Regions from separate parts of the Haloimpatiens massiliensis genome, predicted to be linked through region 1. Evidence: predicted binding sites of a transcription regulator. Region 1 holds the regulator's gene; each other region holds the start of a gene.

Region 1 (3,299 bases):
AAGGAGATAAATAGCATGAACGTAGCAACCAGAGAAGCATATGGAAAAGCTTTAATTAAACTAGGTAAAATTAATAAAGATGTAGTAGTTATGGATGCTGATCTTGCAAAATCCACAAAGAGCATAGAGTTTACAAAATCAGCACCAGAGAGATTTTTTGATATGGGAATAGCTGAGCAGGATATGATAGGAACAGCAGCAGGACTTGCTGTTAGTGGTAAAACCGTTTTTACAAGCACTTTTGCTATGTTTGCTACAGGAAGAGCATTTGAGCAAATAAGAAATTCTGTAGCATATCCAAACTTAAATGTGAAAATAGCGGCAACTCACGCAGGGTTAACTGTAGGTGAAGACGGAGCTACGCATCAAGCTATAGAGGACATATCTTTAATGAGAAGTATACCTAATATGGTAGTAATAAATCCTGCAGATGCTGTGGAAACGGAGCAAGCTATTTTTGCTGCAGTAGAGCATCAAGGACCTGTGTACATAAGACTTGGAAGAATGGCAGTTCCTATTGTACATGATGAAACCTACAAATTCCAAATAGGGAAAGGTGAAGTATTGAGAGACGGAAAATATGCAACTATAATAGCAACAGGCATAATGGTATCTGTAGCTTTAGAAGCGGCAGAAGAATTGAAAAAGCAAGGTATTGAAGTAAATGTCGTAAACATGCCAAGCATTAAACCCATAGATAAAGAACTTATTATCAAGATGGCTAAGGAAACAGGCAAAATAGTTACTGTAGAAGAACACAGTGTTATAGGTGGGTTAGGATCTGCTGTAGCAGAAGTATTGGTACAAGAATATCCAACAAAAGTCAAGATGGTTGGTGTAAAGGACAAGTTTGGTCATTCAGGAACTCCAGCTGAATTATTAGAACACTATGGGTTAACAACAAAAGATATTATAGAAGCAGTTAAAACAGTATAATTTATAAATAACTTTATAAATTCTCCGTTGTTTATATGATAAGATTATGGAGATTGAATTTAAGGTGAACATGATCAGGTATTATCTCTTGTTCAATAGTTATTATGACTCAATTGTCACAGATAACTTTAAAACATTAGATAAATACGGATTCTGTTCACCTTTAAACATGTTTCCATTTGGAGGCTAAAGGAATATTTTAACTTGCAAAAACCTGGTGAAAAATAATATAATTAATATAGCCTAATCAAGATGCTGTTAAAATAGGGGGATGTATACAAAAAACATAATTACATAAAATAATATTAGGATTAACTATTGACAGGGTATATAATAGAATAATAGTATTATAATTACGGTATAAATTATGTTGTTATACAAATACTGTAGTAAGGCAGATATAAGATAATTTTCGTAGTAGGGAGGTGTAGAAATTGGATAAGAAAAAAAATATATCTATGGCGGTAATTAAAAGATTACCTAAATATCATAGATATTTAAGAGAGCTTATTGAAAATGATATAGATAGAATATCTTCAAAAGAACTTAGTGAAAAAATAGGGTTTACTGCTTCTCAAATAAGACAGGATTTAAATAATTTTGGTGACTTTGGACAACAAGGGTATGGATATAATGTAAAGGAACTTTACAATGAAGTCAGTGCCATATTAGGATTAACTAAAATTTATAAAACTGTAATAATAGGTGCAGGAAATATAGGTCAGGCTATTGTTAACTATACTTATTTTGATAAAGTGGGATTTAGCGTTCAGGGCATGTTTGATATAAATCCTAAAATAATAGGATTGAAAATAAACGATGTTGAAGTTTTAGATATTGATTTTTTAGATGATTTTTTAAGAAAAAACAATATAGATATAGGTGTAATATGTGTACCTAAGAATAGTGCTCAGAAGGTTTGTGATATATTAGTTAGAAATAGAGTAAAAGGAATATGGAATTTTGCTCCTGTAGATTTGCAGATATCAGAGGATATTGATATAGTAGTAGAAAATGTCCATTTGAGTGAAAGTTTGCTAACACTTAGTTGTTTAATGAATGATGATATTAATTAGGTTTAAAAAATTTTAATGGTATATTTAGTTTTATATAGTAGGGTAAACAAAAAATGTTTATTATATTTAATTTACATTATTATGGGGATAGAATAATAATTGGAGCTCAGCTTCAATTATTTTTTTATAATATTGTTAATAAAATAACGAAAAAAATAAATCTATGTAATATTAGGATTATCCCACAAAAAGCATTACATTACCTGAATTATGAAATTTCTCTGGAATGACTTGCATAAGAAGCAAAAGAACTGTTTAAATTTAATTTTAGAAATTCTTCTTTTAGACAGATAAAATTATCGTAACCCTTAAAAGGACGCCAGGCTAGCGAACCTGAGGCAGGACGCTGAATGTGAGCGTTAGATAATTTTATATGGCTAAAAGATTAGAATTTCTTAAATTAAATTTATTGTTCCAAGCTCTTATGCAAGTTATGGAGAAGAAATTTCATAATTCCATTACATTGTACCTTATTGTGGGTTAATCATATTATTCATTTTAAAGATAAAACTCTAAAGGGCTTCTGAAGATATAAATTTATAAATAAAGAAGTTCTTGAGCAATTTCAAATTTTATTGATAATTAATTATGTTAAATTTTACATTTGAATTAGTAATGATAGTAACGTAAATTATGAATTAAAAATATAATAATATAATATATATTTTTTTTAAAATATGTTAATATAGATATGGGGAGGAGTAATATGGAACTTAAAAACATTATTTTTGAAAAGAGAGAAAAAATAGGGATAATTACTATGAATAGGCCTAAGGTGCTTAATGCTATAAATACCGAAACTTTAAATGAACTTAATGAAGTTATAAGTTATGTTGAGAAGGACGAGGATATATATGTAATTATAATAACTGGAGCAGGCAAAGCTTTTGTAGCTGGAGCAGATATCAATGAAATGAAAGATATGACAACTATTGAAGCAAGAAAATTTAGCATACTTGGAAATAGAATTTTTAGAAAATTAGAAATATTAGCAAAACCAGTTATAGCAGCAATAAATGGTTTTGCTATTGGTGGAGGGTGTGAGCTTTCCATGGCTTGTGATATTAGAATAGCTTCTTCCAAAGTGAAATTTGGGCAATCGGAAGTAGGTCTAGGAATAACACCAGGTTTTGGTGGAACTCAAAGACTTGCTAGATATGTGGGTACCAGTATGGCAAAGGAATTGATATTTACAGGCAGATTTTTTACCGCAGAAGAGGCATTGAGTATAGGACTTGTAAATGCAGTGTATAAACCAGAAGAACTTATGGATGAGGCCATGAAATT
Region 2 (3,299 bases), 610 kb from region 1:
TATTTTGAGTAAATCTTCCTTATTTAAATTTTCTACATTTTTATAAAAAATATATTCATTATTTTCAAAAGCATAAATTTCACTTTTTTTCATCAATATATATTTGGAGGTCCTATTATTGAATTTAGCCAACATTTCGAATTTTCTGTCATTTAATATTATATTAAAACTTACATCATAATATGTTTTAAGCCTTTCACTTAGCTTCCTCATATATTCTACATTATTCATTTTAATACACCCCATTATGTATACATCTATATAATTATTATACCACTATTACATTTTATTACAATATACTTATAAGAGCTTATGAATAAGTAATTTAAAATCTTACTTTAATGTGAGACACTTTTTCATATAAAATTTAAATTTTCGGTGGAAAAATGGTGGAAGAATGGTGGAAAAACGATATATTTTTATTTTCTTTTCCCTAAAAAAAATCCCCATGCGTATCACGCACAGGGTACACCACAAGGGATGCATCAAGATAACCTCAAATAAAAAAAGTTGCAATTAAAAGTTCTTTCTCTATATTAATTCAATATAGACTAATATTATCCTGCCATTTGTTCATTTTTTGCTTCTGACTTTTTAATTTCATTTGCAACATAGTTTGTCAAATCAACTACTCTTGCTGAATATCCCCATTCATTGTCATACCATGCTGCTACTTTTACCATGTTCTCTCCGATTACCATAGTAGATAAAGCATCTACTATAGTAGATCTGTCATCGCCTTTATAATCAACTGAAACAAGTGGCTCGTCTGAGAAACCAAGAATTCCTTTTAATTCTTTTTGAGAAGCTTCTTTAAATGCTGCATTTATCTCCTCAGCTGTTGCATTTTTCTTAATTTCACAAACTAAATCTGTAATTGAAACTGTTGGAGTTGGTACTCTTAAAGCAAAACCATTTAGTTTACCTTTTAATTGTGGTAAAACTTTTGCCACAGCTTTTGCTGCTCCTGTAGTTGTAGGTATAATAGATTCTGAAGCTGCTCTAGCTCTTCTTAAATCTTTATGAGTTTTATCTAATATTCTTTGATCGTTAGTATATGAGTGTATAGTTGTCATTAAACCCTTTACAATGCCAAACTTCTCATCAAGTATTTTTGCTACTGGTGCCAAACAGTTAGTTGTACAAGAAGCATTTGATATTATATGATGTAAATCATTTTCATAAGATTTTTCATTAACTCCCATTACTATAGTTACATCTTCTGCTCCATCCTTAGCTGGTGCTGTTAATATAACCTTTTTAGCTCCTGCTTCTATATGTCCATTAAGTTGTTCTCTTGTTTTAAACTTTCCAGTAGACTCTATAACAATATCTACATTTAACTTTTCCCATGGTAAATCCTTTGGTTCATCTTCGTGTAATATTTTAATTTCTCTTCCATTTATTATTATTGAATTTTCTTTTGCCTCCACATCCCCATTAAATCTTCCAAAGCATGAATCATATTTAAATAAGTGAGCTAATGTCTCTGTATTAGCTCTGGCATTTACAGCTACTATTTCTATATCATTATTTAATTTTTCTTCAGCAATTCTTAGCACTGTTCTTCCTATTCTTCCAAATCCGTTAATACCTACTCTTATTTTCATTTATATGTCCCCCCATACTTTTATATGTAATATACAATATTCTTTTACGCTCTAAATGTTGTATACTTTTAACTAAATGTTATATATTATTTATATTAATTTTCTAATTATTTGTCAATGATTATATTTATATATATATCCTTATCTAATTAATTTACATGGACCTATATCTTTATATCTTCTTTTTACTATAAAAATTGTATACTACTTAAAATTAGTCGTCATATATTCAATCACATATATGCATTAGAGTACCACAATTAGGCTTATAATTTCTAAAATTGATAATTCACCTCTACTTTAATATGCAATACTATTTAATGTAAAATTTAAAATTCAGAATACAAAATGAATGTATAAATTTTAAATCCTACATTTTCAAATTTAACAGTGTAGTTGTATATTATAAATTACAGTTTATTGCTTATTATTTATTGCAAGCAAATACATATAGTGTTATTATTATTTTTGTGCATTTATACACGGCTATATATGGTAATGTACTCCATATTCTATTAAAAGTGAAAATACTACTAATTAAACTTTTTTATATAAATTTTTAAGTTTTGATTAGAATAAAAATCGCTATTTTAAATGAAGAACTTTATTTATATATGCTATAAAATCGAATTGGAGGGTCATTTATGACTATAAGAGAAATGATGAAGTATATTGAAAGTGAATATCAGATAATAAACTCCACTCCTTGTGAAATATGTGGTGGAAATTTCATTACAGATTCCATAGGATTAAATATAATAAATTCTTTCCCTTTCGATGTTTGCCAATGTGTATGCGAAGATTGTGGACATAAAAAAACATTTAAATTCTCTTCACCCTTTGCTTTTTCTGATGAAGAAAATTTAAATGCATTTAAAAAAGATATGAATTAGTAGCTACTAATTTTTCTTTATTAATATATATATACCAATTATTATCAAAGCAGCTGGTAAAAAATATGCACTTATAGCGGATTTTATTAAATGATGTATTTCTGTTCCTTCAAAAGCTTTATTTAATACAGCTATAGTTCCAAATAATATGAGCACCCAACCTAATATATTAAATTTATTTTTTGTAACTGCTGCTTTATTTCCGCTATTATAGTTTTCATTATTCATATTAAAAGCACTCTCTTTAAATCCTTTACTGAATACAAAACCATCCTGAACATACTCCCCCCTATTAATTTTACCTGCAATTTTATAGGTATCACTAAAGGTGTATATCCAAAATATAAGCTTTACTATTCCTGCTAAAAATCCTATGCCTACAAATCTAAATACTGGATCTATTAATAAAAATATAGCTAGCGCTTCAATACCTTTCTCCATTAAACCCAAATACATATACCCAACTCCAGGTATTAATGCACATATAAAAGTTACTAAATCATTTTTCCTCTCCACTTATATCACTCCTCATTTTTAACATTTATTATTCCATTATTTATATCAATCTTCAAAAGTCCATCACCATTTCCTAATACCTTAGATATACCTGAGTTTACCTTCTTTTCATCGTTAAACTTGCAAACTCCATTATTTATATCCGTATCCATTTTAAAATTTTCATCCTCAGTTTTCATTGTAATGGTTGCATTAGATGCATCTATCTTTATATTATTGCACTTTTTATTTTTCAAATTTACCTTTCCATTGGAAATATCAATTACACTTTTTTTAATAT
Region 3 (3,299 bases), 940 kb from region 1:
TGTTTGTATACTACTTTGAGAAAGTAGTTATTCCACAGGTGATATGTGGTTTCAGATGTACGATATTTTAAAAAAGGGAGATGTTTATATGACAAGAGCAGTAGGCACTACAGTGAGAGGGGTAAGAGCTCCTATAGTAAAACAAGGTGATGATTTAGTTAATATTGTAGTAGAATCAATTATAAGAGCTATGGAGACTGAAAAATTTAGCATTAATGATAGAGATATAATAGGAGTTACAGAATCCTTAGTTGCAAGGGCACAAGGAAACTATGCTTCTGTTGAAGATATTGCTGAGGATATAAATAAAAAATTTAAAGGGGATTTTGCAGTTGTTTTCCCAATACTTAGTAGAAATAGATTTTCTTTGATATTAAAAGGTCTAGCAGCTAGCGGCAAGAAAATATATTTATTTTTAAACTATCCATCTGATGAAGTTGGAAATCATTTAATGGATGTAGATAAAATGGACGAGTTGGGAGTTAATCCATATACTGATGTTTTAACAGAAGAGAAGTATAGAAAATTATTTGGGGACAAGGTTACTCATCCATTTACAGGAATTGATTATGTGGAAATGTATAAAAATATTGCTGTAAATAATAATATAGAAATAATCCTTGCTAATGACCCGAGGGTAGCATTAAAATACACTAAAGAAGTTTTAGTTGCTAATATACACGAGAGAAATAGGACTAAAAGATTATTAAAGCAGGCTGGAGCTAAAAATGTATATGGAATAGATGAAATATTAAATAGTTCTATCAATGGAAGTGGATTTAATCCAGATTATGGCTTATTAGGTTCTAATTTAGCTACTGATACTACAGTAAAGTTATTTCCTAAGGATTGCAGAAAAACTGTAGAAGATATTCAAAGAGGAATAAAAGAAAAAACAGGTAAAAATGTAGAGGTAATGGTCTATGGTGATGGAGCTTTTAAAGATCCAGTAGGCAAAATATGGGAGTTGGCAGACCCAGTGGTATCTCCTGGATATACAAATGGGCTTAAAGGTACACCAAATGAGATAAAGTTAAAGTATATTGCAGACAATGAGCTTAAAAATTTAAATTCTAAAGACATGGCGGAAGCAATGAAAAAGAAAATTATGGAGAAGACAAAAAATGAAAGTTCTGAAGGAGAAAAATTAGGAACAACTCCAAGACAGCTTACAGACCTTTTGGGAAGTTTATGTGACTTAACCAGTGGTAGTGGAGATAAGGGAACTCCAATAGTATTAATTCAAGGATATTTTGATAGTTATGCAGTAGAGTAGCGGATAGCTACTCTTTTTGTTTAAATATTAAAATATTGATAATTTAAATAGGTATTGTTGAATACAAATAATATATAGGATATTATATAAATGAAATATAATGTGCTGTATATATATGGCAAGCAGTGGCACTTTTTCATGTATAGTAATAAATTTAAAGATTATAGAGGGAGGTGAACTTTAGAGGAGAGGGATATTTATAATAGACTTTCTCCCTAAAGATGAAAATGAAAGTTAAGAGAATTATAAGTAGATTATTAGTAGCATTAATGATTATGTCTGTAGCAACAGCTTTCCCAGCAAAAAATGCTTATGCAGATTCTTTTAAAGTTGTTACGTTGGGAGCTGATTTAAGCGCAAAACAAAAAGAAGACATGCTTAAATATTTTGGCGTTAATAAAGGAGATGCAAATGTAATAGAAGTTACCAATGAAGAAGAGGTTAAATATTTAGGACAGGTAGCTTCTAAGGAGCAAATAGGTACAAAGGCCATATCATGTTCTTATGTAGAGCCCACAAGCAAAGATGGCTTGAATATTTCAGTAAATAATATATCTTGGGTTACAGAAAGTATGATAAAAAATGCATTAATAACAGCAGGTATAAAAAATGCCAATGTTAAAGTAGGAGCCCCATTTAAGGTGTCAGGTACAGCGGCACTTACAGGTATATTAAAAGGATTTGAAAATAGTAGTGGCGGTAAAAAAATTGATGAAAATAAAAAGAAAGTGGCTAATGAAGAATTAGTTGAAACTGGTAAACTAGGTGACAAAATTGGAAAAGATGAAGCTGCTAAATTAATGAATGAAGTTAAGAAAGATGTTATTAAGAAAAAACCTAAAACAGAAGAAGAAATAAAAAAAATAGTAGTAAACATAACTAATAACTATGGTCAAAAATTAAGCGATGAGGATATAGAGAGTATAACTGCTTTGATGAAGAAGATAAATGGCTTAAATTTAGATTTTAGTCAATTGAAAGATCAATTAAATGGAGTAAGCAAATCATTAAAGGATAAATTGAACAGTGAAGAAGCTCAAGGTTTTTTTAGCAAAATAGGATCGGCTATTAAAGGATTTTTTACAGCTATTAAAGATTTCTTTGTGGATCTTTTTTCTTACAATGTAGGAGAAGAAATATATGCTGAAAAAATTTCAATGTATTATGTATCTTAAAATGTGGTTTAAGCTAATTATATAAATATGATTAAATCAAAAAAGGTACAATGTGGTGGAATTATGAAATTTATCCTTCAAAGAGCTCGGAACAATAAATTTAATATAAGAAATTCTAATGTTTTAGCCATATAAAATTATCTAACGCTCATATTGGGCGTACTGCTTCAGGTTCGCTAGCCTGGCGTTGACAGGCTTACGATAATTTTATCTGTCTAAAAGAAGAATTTCTAAAATTAAATTTTAATAGTTCCTTTGCTTCTTATGCAAGTCATTCCGAAGAAATTTTATAATTCAAGTAATGTAATACTTTTGTGGGATAATCATAAATATAATTTAAATGAAAAGTATCTGCAATGATGTGAATTGCAGATACTTTTTATTTTAAAATATTAACTTAGGATGTAAGAGTGATTAAGAAATAATATTGCTAATAATATTTCTTAAATGTATTAACAATGTTAAAATATATTAAAAATAGGCAAAGATATAGTATAAAATTAAAGATAATACACTAAAAAGCAAATATAAAAGATTGATATTGTTAATAATTTAACCAGACGTGTTTTTGTTTAGCTTTTACAACGAAGAGTTGAATAAAATGTTATTTTAAAATAAATTTTTTTTCTTGATGTTAAATAAATACTAGGCTTTGCAGTATGTTAGAAGATTTATATAAGTAAAGGTTTTCAATATCAATGTGATTGAATTTAAAAATATTTACTTATGAAAATATTAAAAAAAGCATAAAAAATACAAAAAAATTATCAAACTATGATTGACATTTAACAAACAATGTTGGATAATTAGATTGTAAAAAATAATATGTCTAGAGAAAATATTTTAAA

Evidence for each region. Region 1 encodes Rex, which represses fermentation and respiration genes when NADH is low (regulators of the CRP and FNR family bind a similar motif). Its sites were predicted from a motif close to ATTGTTAANNNNTTAACAAT; they were not measured.
Region 2: gap (type I glyceraldehyde-3-phosphate dehydrogenase) is a predicted target of Rex. The motif match lies at 1,710-1,729, and genes of this name have one in related genera.
Region 3: C1715_RS10410 (DUF1002 domain-containing protein) is a predicted target of Rex. The motif match lies at 1,300-1,319, and genes of this name have one in related genera.

Annotation. Positions count from the first base shown of each region.
Region 1 covers NZ_LT854640.1:1,417,231-1,420,529, forward strand. The annotation lists gene C1715_RS14880 (transketolase) at 1-14, shown strand, start outside; gene C1715_RS14885 (transketolase family protein) at 16-936, shown strand; gene C1715_RS14890 (redox-sensing transcriptional repressor Rex) at 1,371-2,012, shown strand; gene C1715_RS14895 (short-chain-enoyl-CoA hydratase) at 2,719-3,299, shown strand, end outside.
Region 2 covers NZ_LT854640.1:2,024,807-2,028,105, forward strand. The annotation lists gene C1715_RS17705 (DUF8052 family protein) at 1-231, opposite strand, end outside; gene gap (type I glyceraldehyde-3-phosphate dehydrogenase) at 558-1,610, opposite strand; gene C1715_RS17715 (metal-binding protein) at 2,255-2,503, shown strand; gene C1715_RS17720 (hypothetical protein) at 2,510-3,019, opposite strand; gene C1715_RS17725 (LiaI-LiaF-like domain-containing protein) at 3,025-3,299, opposite strand, start outside.
Region 3 covers NZ_LT854640.1:478,162-481,460, forward strand. The annotation lists gene C1715_RS10405 (coenzyme F420-0:L-glutamate ligase) at 89-1,276, shown strand; gene C1715_RS10410 (DUF1002 domain-containing protein) at 1,504-2,451, shown strand.